DNA from 2 places in the Nocardia sp. NPDC088792 genome. Region 1 is predicted to be linked to the other one. Evidence: riboswitches for the same ligand, from Rfam matches in the RefSeq annotation. Region 1 holds a riboswitch; the other holds the start of a gene.
The links. Region 1 has a riboswitch for S-adenosylmethionine ahead of ACIP5Y_RS43950 (bifunctional o-acetylhomoserine/o-acetylserine sulfhydrylase). Riboswitches for the same ligand answer to the same signal wherever they lie in the genome.
Positions count from the first base shown of each region.

Region 2: another riboswitch for S-adenosylmethionine. It lies ahead of ACIP5Y_RS34515 (aminotransferase class V-fold PLP-dependent enzyme); the one in region 1 lies ahead of ACIP5Y_RS43950 (bifunctional o-acetylhomoserine/o-acetylserine sulfhydrylase).

Region 1 is NZ_JBIVKC010000008.1:365,675-371,377, forward strand. It holds gene ACIP5Y_RS43945 (homoserine O-acetyltransferase) at 1-667, opposite strand, end outside; gene ACIP5Y_RS43950 (bifunctional o-acetylhomoserine/o-acetylserine sulfhydrylase) at 664-2,010, opposite strand; SAM riboswitch class IV at 2,106-2,216, opposite strand; gene ACIP5Y_RS43955 (TetR/AcrR family transcriptional regulator) at 2,229-2,945, opposite strand; gene ACIP5Y_RS43960 (MFS transporter) at 3,085-4,578, shown strand; gene ACIP5Y_RS43965 (NADP-dependent isocitrate dehydrogenase) at 4,880-5,703, shown strand, end outside.
Region 2 is NZ_JBIVKC010000005.1:502,171-507,873, reverse strand. It holds gene ACIP5Y_RS34530 (flavin reductase family protein) at 1-143, shown strand, start outside; gene ACIP5Y_RS34525 (LysE family translocator) at 186-860, opposite strand; gene ACIP5Y_RS34520 (heme oxygenase (biliverdin-producing)) at 1,101-1,763, opposite strand; SAM riboswitch class IV at 1,999-2,112, shown strand; gene ACIP5Y_RS34515 (aminotransferase class V-fold PLP-dependent enzyme) at 2,166-3,479, shown strand; gene ACIP5Y_RS34510 (hypothetical protein) at 3,481-3,669, opposite strand; gene ACIP5Y_RS34505 (DUF2752 domain-containing protein) at 3,723-4,220, opposite strand; gene ACIP5Y_RS34500 (hypothetical protein) at 4,347-4,997, shown strand; gene ACIP5Y_RS34495 (TetR family transcriptional regulator) at 5,072-5,703, opposite strand, start outside.

The sequences.
Region 1 (5,703 bases):
TGCCGTGGTAGTTGCCGCCCTGCCAGTCCGGATCCGCCTGGATGGCGGCGATCTGGGTGGTCTGGGTGCCGATCTGATCCGCGGTGGCGCGCGCGCCGACCGCGAGCACCAGTGCGGCGCCGACCCTTTCGGGGCTGCCGACCATCCATTCCAGCACCCGCATACCGCCCATGGACCCGCCGACCACCGCGGCCAGCCGGTCGATGCCGAGCCGGTCGAACAGCTTCACCTCGGCGGCCACCTGGTCACGGATGGAGATCTCGGGAAACCGTGCGCCCCAGGGCTTTCCGTCCGCCGCCAGCGATGCCGGCCCGGTGGAACCCTTGCAACCGCCGAGCACATTGGTGGCGATGACACACCATTCGCGGGTGTCCACCGGCGCTTCCCGCCCGACGATGCCGTCCCACCATCCCGGCGAGACGTGATGTACATCGGCGGGGCCGACCACATGCGAATCACCGGTCAGCGCATGCTCCACGAGCACCACGTTGTCGGCGTTCGCGGAGAGTTCGCCCCACCGCTGCACGGCCAGCGTCACGTCGGGGATGACGTCGCCGTTCTCCAGCCGGACATCCCCGATCGCAATGCTGCCGAGCGTCCCATCGGGCGGCGGAAGCAGGAGTTCCGCCGCATGCCGGGAGGTGCTCGAGGTGGTTTTCACGGTCAACTTGCCGCCGCCGTCAGCCCGGCCCGCAGGTCCGCCAGGATGTCGTCGAGGCCCTCGATACCGACGGCCAGACGCACCAGACCAGGCGTGACACCGGAAGCAAGCTGCTCCTCGGGGGTCAGCTGGGAATGCGTGGTGGAGGCCGGGTGGATCACGAGCGAGCGCACATCCCCGATGTTAGCGACGTGGCTGTGCAGGGTCAGGGCGTCCACGAACTTCTTGCCCGCATCGATGCCGCCGGCCAGTTCGAACGACACGATGGCGCCGACACCCTTGGGGGCCAGTTGTTTGCCGCGCTCGAACCAGGGGGAGTCCGGGAGTCCCGCGTAGTACACCGTGGTCACGCCCGGCTGCCCGGTCAGGAATTCGGCGACCGCCTGCGCATTGGCGACGTGCCGCTCGACCCGCAGGCTCAGCGTCTCGATACCCTGCGCGATGAGGAAGGCGTTGAACGGCGCCACGGCCGAACCCAGATCGCGCAGCAACTGCACGCGCGCCTTGAGTGCGTAGGCGGGTGCGCCCAGGTCCGCGAACACCACGCCGTGGTAGCTCGGGTCCGGGGTGGTGAAGCCGGGGTACTTCGATTCGCCCGCAGCGTCTTTCACGGTCCAGTCGAAGGTGCCGCCGTCCACGATCACGCCCGCGACGGCCGAACCGTGCCCGCCCAGGTACTTGGTGGCCGAATGCACGACGATGTCCGCGCCGTGCTGCAGCGGGTTCAGCAGGTAGGGGGTCGCGACCGTGTTGTCCACGATCAGCGGCACGCCCGCGGCGTGCGCGACCGCCGAGATGCCCGGCAGATCGAAGATCGAGCTGCTCGGGTTGGCGACCGTCTCACCGTAGAAGGCCTTGGTGTTCGGGCGGACCGCCGCCTTCCACTGCGCCAGATCGTCGGGATCCTCGACGAAGCTGACCTCGATGCCCAGCTTCGGCAGCGAGTAGTGGAAGAGGTTGTAGGTGCCGCCGTACAGGTGCGGGCTGGAGACGATGTGGTCGCCCGCCCCGGCGAGGTTCAGGATGGCGAAGGTCTCCGCGGCCTGGCCGGAGGACAGCAGCAGCGCTGCCACACCACCTTCCAGGGCCGCGATGCGCTGTTCCACCACATCCTGGGTGGGATTCATGATGCGCGTGTAGATATTGCCCGGCTCGGCGAGCCCGAACAGCGCTGCGGCGTGGTCGGTATCGCGGAAGGCGTACGAGGTGGTCTGGTAGATCGGCAGGGCGCGGGCGCCGGTCGCGGCGTCGGGGGCCTGGCCGACATGAATCTGCTTGGTCTCGAAGGACCATTCCGAGGGGTCGATGCCCTCGGACGCGGGGTTCGCGGGCGCGGTCGAGTCACTCATGTTCAACTCCGGGAGAACAAGGTCGCCGAATGGCGGAAGTCTGACGTTATCGGAAGACGGATCGGCTTCGACAACAACACATTTCGGGAACCTCCTAGGTGCGCTTGCGCTCGGCCCTCGAGCGCCCGGTCCTCACCCGGAGCACCCCACCGCAGCTGGAGGGTTGCCGATCAGCAAGCCGGGGCTACGCGCTGATGCTCTTGACCTGATGCGAGATTCTAGCGGGCGGTCGCTCCTGTTTCCGCAGTGGGGCTTGCCACATTCGATTTGCAGCAGCAACGTCGGAATTCGTTGTATGCGGCGCGAACATTGTCGGCCAGCATGCGCGCGGTCGAGGCGGTGGTGCAGTCCGGGAACTCGGACTCGGCGTCGAATTCGCACTCCATGCCGACCCGCACGATGCCGTGCCAGGTGGCGGCGATGATGCGGACCGTCAGGTGGTCCTGGGGCAGGTGCAGGCGTTCGGCGAGCACCTCGGTCATGGCGCGGGTCTTGGTGTCGGCCGATTCCATGCTGAGGGCGCGGACCGCGGTGCTGTCGCGGCTGATGCGCTGCATTTGCTGGAACCAGCGGAAGGGCACCGGCTCGTCGGCCTCGATGACGCGGTCCACGATGACGAGGAAGGCGGCGAACAGGGCCTCCATTTCGTCGCCGCTGTCGGGCTGGGCGCGCAGTTCGTCGGCAAGTGCCTGTCCCCAGCCTTCGATGGGGGCGATGACGATCGCCTCCTTGCTCTCGAAGTACCGGTTCACGGTGCGGGGGGAGACATCGGCGGCGTCGGCGATCTGCTCGACCGTGGTGGCGTCGAAACCCTGCTCGTCACAGAGCTGTAGCGCGACGTCGATGATCCGTGTCCGGGTCTGCTGCTTCTTGCGTTCGCGCAACCCGGAGCTGCGGCGATGCAGCAAGCCGGCACTTGACAAATTGGCGGACATGGTTCCCATGGTATCGCCACCGGGGCGGATCGCGTCGCCGTATGACAACTGTCGCAGTCAGACATTTTTCGCTTGACGCCAATTGTCGGTGGGGGCCAGTATGGTCTCAACCGCCCTGGCCCATTCGTGAGGAGACGACATGACAGCCTCGCAAGACGCTCTCGATTTAGAAGAAAGATCAAGTGGCGCAACGGATTCGCGCCGCTGGTTCGCGCTCGGCGTCATCGCCATGGCGCAGCTCATGGTGGTGCTGGACGCCACGATCGTCACCATCGCCATGCCCTTCGCGCAGAAGGACCTGCACATCAGCGACGGCGACAAGCAGTGGATGCTGACCGCCTACACGCTGATCTTCGGCGGTCTGCTGCTGCTCGGCGGCCGGCTGGCCGACTACCTGGGCCGGCGCCGCATCCTGATGATCGGCCTGGTCGGCTTCGCCGGGGCGTCGGCGCTGGCCGGGCTCGCCCAGAGCTCGACCGAACTGTTCGCGGGCCGCGCACTGCAGGGCGCCTTCGGCGCGCTGCTGGCCCCCGCCGCCCTGTCCCTGGTGTCGGTGACCTTCACCGAGGCCAAGGAACGCGCCCGCGCCTTCGGTGTGTTCGCCGGTGTGTCGGCGGGTGGCGCGGCCATCGGCCTGATCGCGGGCGGCGCGCTCACCGAGTTCGCGAACTGGCGCTGGTCGCTGCTGGTGAATACGCCCATCGCGCTGCTGGCGCTGATCGGCGCCTTCGTCTTCGTGATCAAGGATGTGCCGGCGCCGCGGACCGGTGGCTACGACCTGCCAGGTGCGGTCACCGTGACCCTGGGCCTGATCTCCATCGTGTACGGCTTCAGCCGCGCGGCCTCCGACGGCTGGACCGCGTCCACCACGCTGGGGCTGCTCATCGCGGGTGTCGCGCTGCTGGTGGCGTTCGTGGCCATCGAACGCCGGTCGGCGAATCCGCTGCTGCCGCTGCGCATTCCGGGTGAGATCAACCGGGGTGGGTCGTATCTGGTGGCGTTGCTGGTGCCGATCGCCATGTTCGCCATGTTCCTGAACCTGAGCTTCTACCTGCAGATCACGCAGCACTACTCGGCGCTGAAGGCGGGCGTGTCGTTCCTGCCCTTCCCGGCGGGGATCGCGATCTCGGCCGGTGTCGCCTCGGCGCTGCTGCCGAGGATCGGGCCGCGGCCGCTGATGCTGGCGGGTTCGGTGCTGGGTGCGGCGGGCCTGCTGTGGTTGTCGCGGCTGGAGTACGGCGACAGCTACGCCAGCAGCCTGCTGCCGGCCATGCTGCTGATCGCGCTGGGTATGGGCGGGCTGTTCGTCTCCATGCAGACCACGGCCCTGCATCAGGTCGAGGCCGAGGATTCGGGTGTGGCCAGTGCGCTGCTGAACGCGGCGCAGCAGGTCGGCGGTTCCATCGGTACCGCGCTGCTGACCACCATCTCGGTGCAGGTGGCCGACCGGTACGCCCGCAACAACGCGACCGTCGACCACTTGATGGAACGGGCCGCCATCCACTCCTACGACATCGCGTTCCTGATCGGCGCGGGCTTCTTCCTGCTCTGCATCCCGATCGTGGCCTTCATGATCAGGGACAAGCCGCAGAACCTGCTCGAAGGTTCGGAGGTCGTGCACGTGGGGGTCTAGGAACCCCCGAAGCGAACCCGGGCGAAACAGCTACTTGCTGCTTCGCCCGGGTTTTCGCATGCTGGAGGGTGCGTAAGGTCACACAAAACGCTACTGATCGGTAATCGGCGTAAGTCCCGCAGAGCGGGGGCCACCTATCCGGTGAGATCGAGAGCAGCAGTACGCTTGTCTTGCTTGACGCCCGCGTACGTGCCGAGCGCCATGCGTATACGTTGTCTGTTGAACAGCTGGGGTCCGCTACAAGCGGTGCTCACCGGCCGTGCAATGGGAGCACCACCTTCCTAGGAGGACACGAAGATCCATGTCCAAGATCAAGGTTGAAGGGACCGTCGTCGAACTGGATGGCGACGAGATGACCCGGATCATCTGGCAGTTCATCAAGGACAAGCTGATCAACCCGTATCTCGATGTGAACCTCGAGTATTACGACCTCGGCATCGAGTACCGCGACAAGACCGATGACCAGGTCACGATCGATGCGGCGAACGCGATCAAGAAGCACGGTGTGGGCGTCAAGTGCGCCACCATCACCCCCGATGAGGCCCGAGTCAAGGAATTCGGTCTCAAGAAGATGTGGCGGTCGCCGAACGGCACCATCCGCAACATTCTGGGTGGCACCATCTTCCGCGCGCCGATCATCATCTCGAACGTGCCGCGTCTGGTTCCGGGTTGGACCAAGCCGATCATCATCGGCCGGCACGCCTTCGGCGATCAGTACCGCGCCACCGATTTCAAGGTGCATCAGGCGGGTACCGTCACCCTGACCTTCACGCCGGAGGACGGCTCCGAGCCGATCCAGCACGAGGTCGTCCGCATGCCGGAAGACGGCGGCGTGATCATGGGTATGTACAACTTCCAGGACTCGATCCGGGACTTCGCGCGGGCCTCGTTGAACTACGGCCTGCAGCAGAACTACCCGGTGTACCTCTCCACCAAGAACACGATCCTGAAGGCCTACGACGGCATGTTCAAGGACACGTTCCAGGAGATCTACGAGACCGAGTTCAAGGGCCAGTTCGACGCGGCGGGTCTCACCTACGAGCACCGGCTGATCGACGACATGGTCGCCTCCGCGCTCAAGTGGGAGGGCGGCTACGTCTGGGCCTGCAAGAACTACGACGGTGA
Region 2 (5,703 bases), on a different contig from region 1:
TCCACCAGCTCCTCCCGATCGGTGACCACACCTTGGTCATCGGCCTGGTCACCCGGGTCCACGACAACACCACCGACGGCCCGGCAGCCGGCCCGCTGGTCTATTACAACGGCGCCTATCACCGCGCCGAGATCGCCGACTGACTCACCCCGCAGCGTTCGATTCGGACCGGGTAGGAGTCCGGCTCACACCGCCGAGGCGGCCGTCCCGATCCCCAGCGCCGCCAGGATCGCCGCACTCGCCTGCTCCAGCCGCGCCCGCACCTTGGGCCGCTTCAACATGGCCACCGCCCGCGAGGCCGCCACCGCCACCGCCACCATTTCGATTGCGGCAATGGTGGATTCGATCGCGCCGAGGGTGAGCGTACCCCCGAAGGTCACATGCGTCAGGAACTGCGGCAGCACCGCGAGATAGAACAACCCCACCTTGGGATTGAAAATGCAAGATAGCAACCCCGCAGCGAATGCCGAGCGCAACGACGACGCGGCCCGCGTCCCGGCGGTTTCCCGCTGCGCCCCAGCCTCTTCCAGCTCCGCCCCGACCTCGTCCAGTTCCGCGGCGGCCCGGCCTTGCTCCCGCCGATGCGCGAGCAGCGCCCGAACCCCCAGGTACAGCAGATAGATTCCGCCGACCACCTTCAACGTGCGATACGCGGTCGCCGACTGCTCCAGCAGCGCCGCCACCCCCGCCGCGACCACGACGGCCCACACCAGCCCGCCGAATGCCGACCCGATGGCCGCGGCCACGCCCTGTCGCGATCCCGCCATCGAGAAGCGCAGCACCAGAAACGTATCCGGCCCGGGCGTGAGGGCCAGCAGAATACACAGCCCCAGAAAACTCAACAGCAGCGCGATACTCACCGATTCATAGCAACCCATCCCGCCCCGCGAGCGCAAGAGCAGGCAAGACTTCGCGCACCGCGAACACGGGACCGGAGAACGCATCCCCGTCGGCGAGCGCAAGACCGCCGGCCGTGACAGCGCGCACGACCGGCGGTCTTTCAGCCGCGAAGAGCCGCTTCCACGCGCCGGTCTCCGCGGCCGATCCGGCGAAGGTCGCCGATCCCTCCGACAGACCGGCGACCTTCGTGAATCTCGTTGTTACGCGGCGAATTCCGCGCCAAGTTCACGGAACAGGTCCGTGTTCAGCGTGAATGCGTGCCGGGCCTCGTCGAGTACCCGGTCGACCTCGGAGCCTTCGACCGGCAGGCGGTCCAGGCTCTCGCGGTATTCGCGCTTGAAGGCGGCCGGATTCGAGATCTCGTCGAAGACGTAGAAGCGCACGCCGTCGCCCTTCTTGGGCAGGCCCCACAGTTTTTCGGCGGTACCGCGGATGACCTGCCCGCCGGACAGATCGCCCAGATAGCGGGTGTAGTGGTGCACCACGTATCCGGCGGGCCAGGTCTGCGCGCATTCGTCGATGCGGGCGGCATAGGCGGCGGTGGACGGCAGCGCGGTGAGTCCGGCGCGCCAGTTCTCGCCGCCGAGGTGGGCGAGGTCGGTCTCGAGGGACTGCAGGCGCTCCAGTTCGGGACGCACGAACGGTCCCGCGACCGGGTCGGAAGCCAGTGCGGCGGAATGCTTTTCGAGGGCGGCGTAGACGAACCAGAGTTGCGCGGTGTAGCGGTAGAACGCCTCGACCCCGAGCTGTCCGCCGAGCATGTCACGCATGAAGGTGGAGTGTTCGGCCTCGTTGTGCTGCTGCTCGGTCGCGGTGCGAATGAGCGTCGAGAAGGGCGTGGTGGTGTCGGTGGTGTCCAACATGGTCGAGCAACCTCGTTTCAACTCCCCGGGCGCTCTCCTTTGGCTACCCTAACTTCTCCACCAACCGTACGCGCCAGCAACGATCGCGCGATTCGAACTTCGGGGCCCACCCGATCCAACTTTCGGATGATATTTGTGTGCGATCTGCCCTCCGCCGCACTCCTGGCGGGGTTGGGCCCTTACCGGCCGGGCAGGGTTGACAACCGTGCCGTGCATCTGCCAGCCTCTCCAATCAGGTCATGAGTACCAGCGTTCAGCCCCGGCTTGCTGGTCGGCAACCCTCCTCCGCGGTGGGGTGCTCCGGGTGACGACCCGGCTGTCGCCCGACCGGGCGCGGCAAGCGCGGACTCTCGATCACTCTTTTCTCTGATCGCGCGTCCCTGGATCCGATGGGATTTCGTGATGACTGCTTTCGCCGACCAGACCTGTGCCCCGCTGGCCACCGTCTCGGGTTGTGAGCTGCAGGTGCCCCTCGTGCAGGGCGGCACCACCACCTACGCCAACTTCGACTACGCGGCCAGCGCCCCCGCCTTGCAGCAGGTCACCGACCGCGTCGCGGAACTGCTGCCGTTCTACGCGAGCGTGCACCGCGGCGCCGGCTACGCCTCCCGCGTCTCCACCGACTGCTACGAGAACTCGCGGGCCACGGTCGCTCGCTTCCTGAACGCGGCCGACGATCAGGTGGTCGTCTTCACCCGCAACACCACCGATTCACTGAACCTGCTGGCCTCCTGCGTGCCCGGTGACACGGTGGTGCTGGATGTGGAGCATCACGCCAACTTCCTGCCCTGGACGCGGCACGGCCGCCGCGTGGTGCCGATCGCGGACACCATCGAGGAGACCATTCAGCGCCTGGTCGCGGAGTTGTGCTCGAAACCCGCTGCGCTGCTTGCGGTTACCGGCGCCTCGAACGTGACCGGGGAACTGTTGCCGTTGGAGCGGCTGGCGTGGATCGCGCATCAGTGCGGTACCCGCATCCTGGTGGATGCCGCGCAGCTGGCCCCGCACCGCCGCATCGACCTGCAGACCACGGGCATCGATTACCTGGCCTTCTCCGGGCACAAGGCGTACGCGCCGTTCGGTGCGGGTGTGCTGGTGGGCCGCCGCGACTGGCTGGACCGGGCGGAGCCGTATCTGGCGGGTGGCGGCGCGGTGCGCTCGGTGACCGCGGACGGTGTCGAGTGGGCCCCTGCCCCGCAGCGGCACGAGGCCGGTTCCCCCAATGTGCTCGGTGTGGCCGCCTTGGCCGCGGCCTGTGACGCGCTGGCCGCTCTCGACGCGACGACGGTCCTCGAGCACGAGCAGTACCTCACCCACCGCCTGCGTTACGGCCTGAAAACCGTTCCGGGCGTGAACTTCCTGCGTATCTGGCGGGACAGCACCGACGCGGTCGGCATCGTGGCCTTCACCGTCGACGGTTTCGAGCCGGGCCAGGTCGCCGCCTACCTGTCCGCCGAGCACGGTATCGGGGTCCGCGACGGCCGTTTCTGCGCGCATCCGCTGCTCGCCCGTCTCGGTGTGGATGCCGCCCTGCGCGCCAGCATCGGCCTCGGTACCACCGCGGCCGATGTGGATCGGCTCATCGACGCCGTCTCGACCCTCGTCGAAAAGGGTCCGGCCTGGAATTACGCTCGCGCCGAAGGACACTGGAACCCGGTCCCCGAGACCCGTCCGTTCGGCAAAGGCGCCGAGGGCGCGGCGCCCTGCGGCTTCTGAACTACGGCACCAGGTATCGGGCCGCTAGTTCTTCGACGAGGGGATCGTCGTCCTCGACGGCGCTCAGCAGTACGAGGTCATCCTGGACCGACAGCTGCCGGACGTCGTCCTGGTCCAGATCGAGCGGCCCGTCTTCGGTCAGCTGGCGCATCAATTTGGCGCGCACGCGTTCTTTCAGTGATTGGCTCATACCGAGAGCATGCCCCTGCCGTTCTCGTTCACTCGACCCGGCACGCCGCAAGGTCATACGGGCGCGAGCCAGGTACCCCACGGCGAATTACGCAATACGGTGAAAGCGACCAGGAATGCGACGGTTATCCACAGCGCCGATCTGGGCAATATCCGCGGCAGACCCGGAATTCGCTGCCCACGCCACCCCTGCAACACCCACGAACCCCACCAGGCAAGGAATCCCAGCATCAGTGGCAGCAACAGGATATTGCTGTGAATGGCGTCGAGCACGCGGCCATCGGTGAGATCGTGCAAGCCACGCAAGCCACCGCATCCCGGGCACCAATAGCCGGTCAGCTCATAGAACGGGCACACTCCGTACGACCCGGCCCGATGCGGATCGCGGAAATGCAAGAGCGCCAGCCCGCCTGCCACCGCACCCCCCGCGAGCAGCGGCAATCCGGCGCTCAGCCAGCGCGGCCGACCGGCGGCAGCGGCGGGGTGCGCCGGGAGGCTGGAGGTCTCGCCCACGGAATGCTCCCGCGAATCGGCGTCGGCAGCGGTGTCCACGAGCATCAACGGTAGCCGCGCGGCACCGAACCTGCCAGGTCACCCACCGTCCTCCTCCCGCTGCGAGCGGTCCGCGCGGTGGGTATGCTGCCCCGGCAACAGTTTTCGATTCGGGGGCAAGTCCATATGAGCCAGAAGAATGGCCGCGGCAGAATCGGGGGTGCGTTCGCCGCTGTCGGCGCCATCCTCCTCATTATTTTCATCAGGGTCGGGGTGCGCGTCATCGGCCACCTCTTCGGCTTGATCGGCCTCGCGGTCGTCATAGTTCTCGGCGGCGGCGTCTATTTCGCCGTCCGTAAACGCCAGGACGCCGAACCACCCCTCATCGCCCCATTGCCGGGCGCGCAACCGCAACCCGGTCAGGGTCAACCGGCTTGGCAGGCCACTCCGGGCTATCCCGCCCAGCCGGGTTACCCACAGTCTCAGCCCGGCTATGCACAACCGGGGCAGCAGAGCTACCCGGCGGCCCAACCCGCGTTCGGCCGGCCCGCGCAGCAGGGCTTCCCGCAGCCGGCGCCACAGAATTACGCTCAGCCGGGCTCGCCGAACGGACCGAACGGCTATGCGCCGCAGCCGAACTATGGTCAGCCCGCGCAGTATCCGAACCAGCCCCGCCAGGCCGCGCCGTCGCCGTACCCCGCCCCGAACCCGCAGGACAACCCGGCACAGCCTGCCGGGTATCGGTCGCAACCGGGTCACCCGCAGCAGCAAGGGTATGCACCGCAGCAGGGATTCCAGCCGCGGCAGGACTATCCGCCGCAGGATTATCAGCGGTAATCCGTTTCAGCGCTTCACTTTTCGCGGCCCGGCCGGATCATCCGGCCGGGCCGTTCGCATCCGCGGCTCGGCTTTCAGCGCAACGGTGCGCGTTCGGCCACGGGGGCGGTGAGGACGCCCGCGAGCATGTCGACGACCTCGCCCCAGGCGTTCACGTCTCCGGCCCGGGCCCGCTCGGCTTCGACGGCTCGCTCGTGGTCGGCGAGGAGGGCGAAGAGCACGGTCGGGAGTGCGCGTAATCGTCGTATTCGTAGGCGTTTCGGCAGGTGGTTCAGTTCGCGGTCGAGCTGCTGCATGATGACCCGCACCGAGGTGCGTCGTTCGCTGTCGAGGTTGGCGGCGTCGGTGACCGCCGGGTGCGTGTGGATCTGCTCGAAGAACCGTGCGTAATGGTGGATTCCGTGTCGTTCGGCGAGTTCGAACATGGGGAGGACCAGGGCTTCCAGTAGCCCGTGCACGCCGGGTGCGCTGCCCGCGCCGGCTTGTTCGGCGAGCAGTTCCAGCCGTCGTATCTCGAGGGTGGCGAGCCGGTGCTCGACGACGGCTTCGATGAGCCCGTCGCGGGATCCGAAGTGGTATTGGATGGCCGAATTGTTCCGCTGTCCGGCCGCGGCGGCGATATCGCGGAGCGGTACGGCGGGCCCGCGCTCGCCGATCAGCTGTTCCGCCGCGAGGATGATCCGCTCGCGCGCGTCGTTCACTGCCA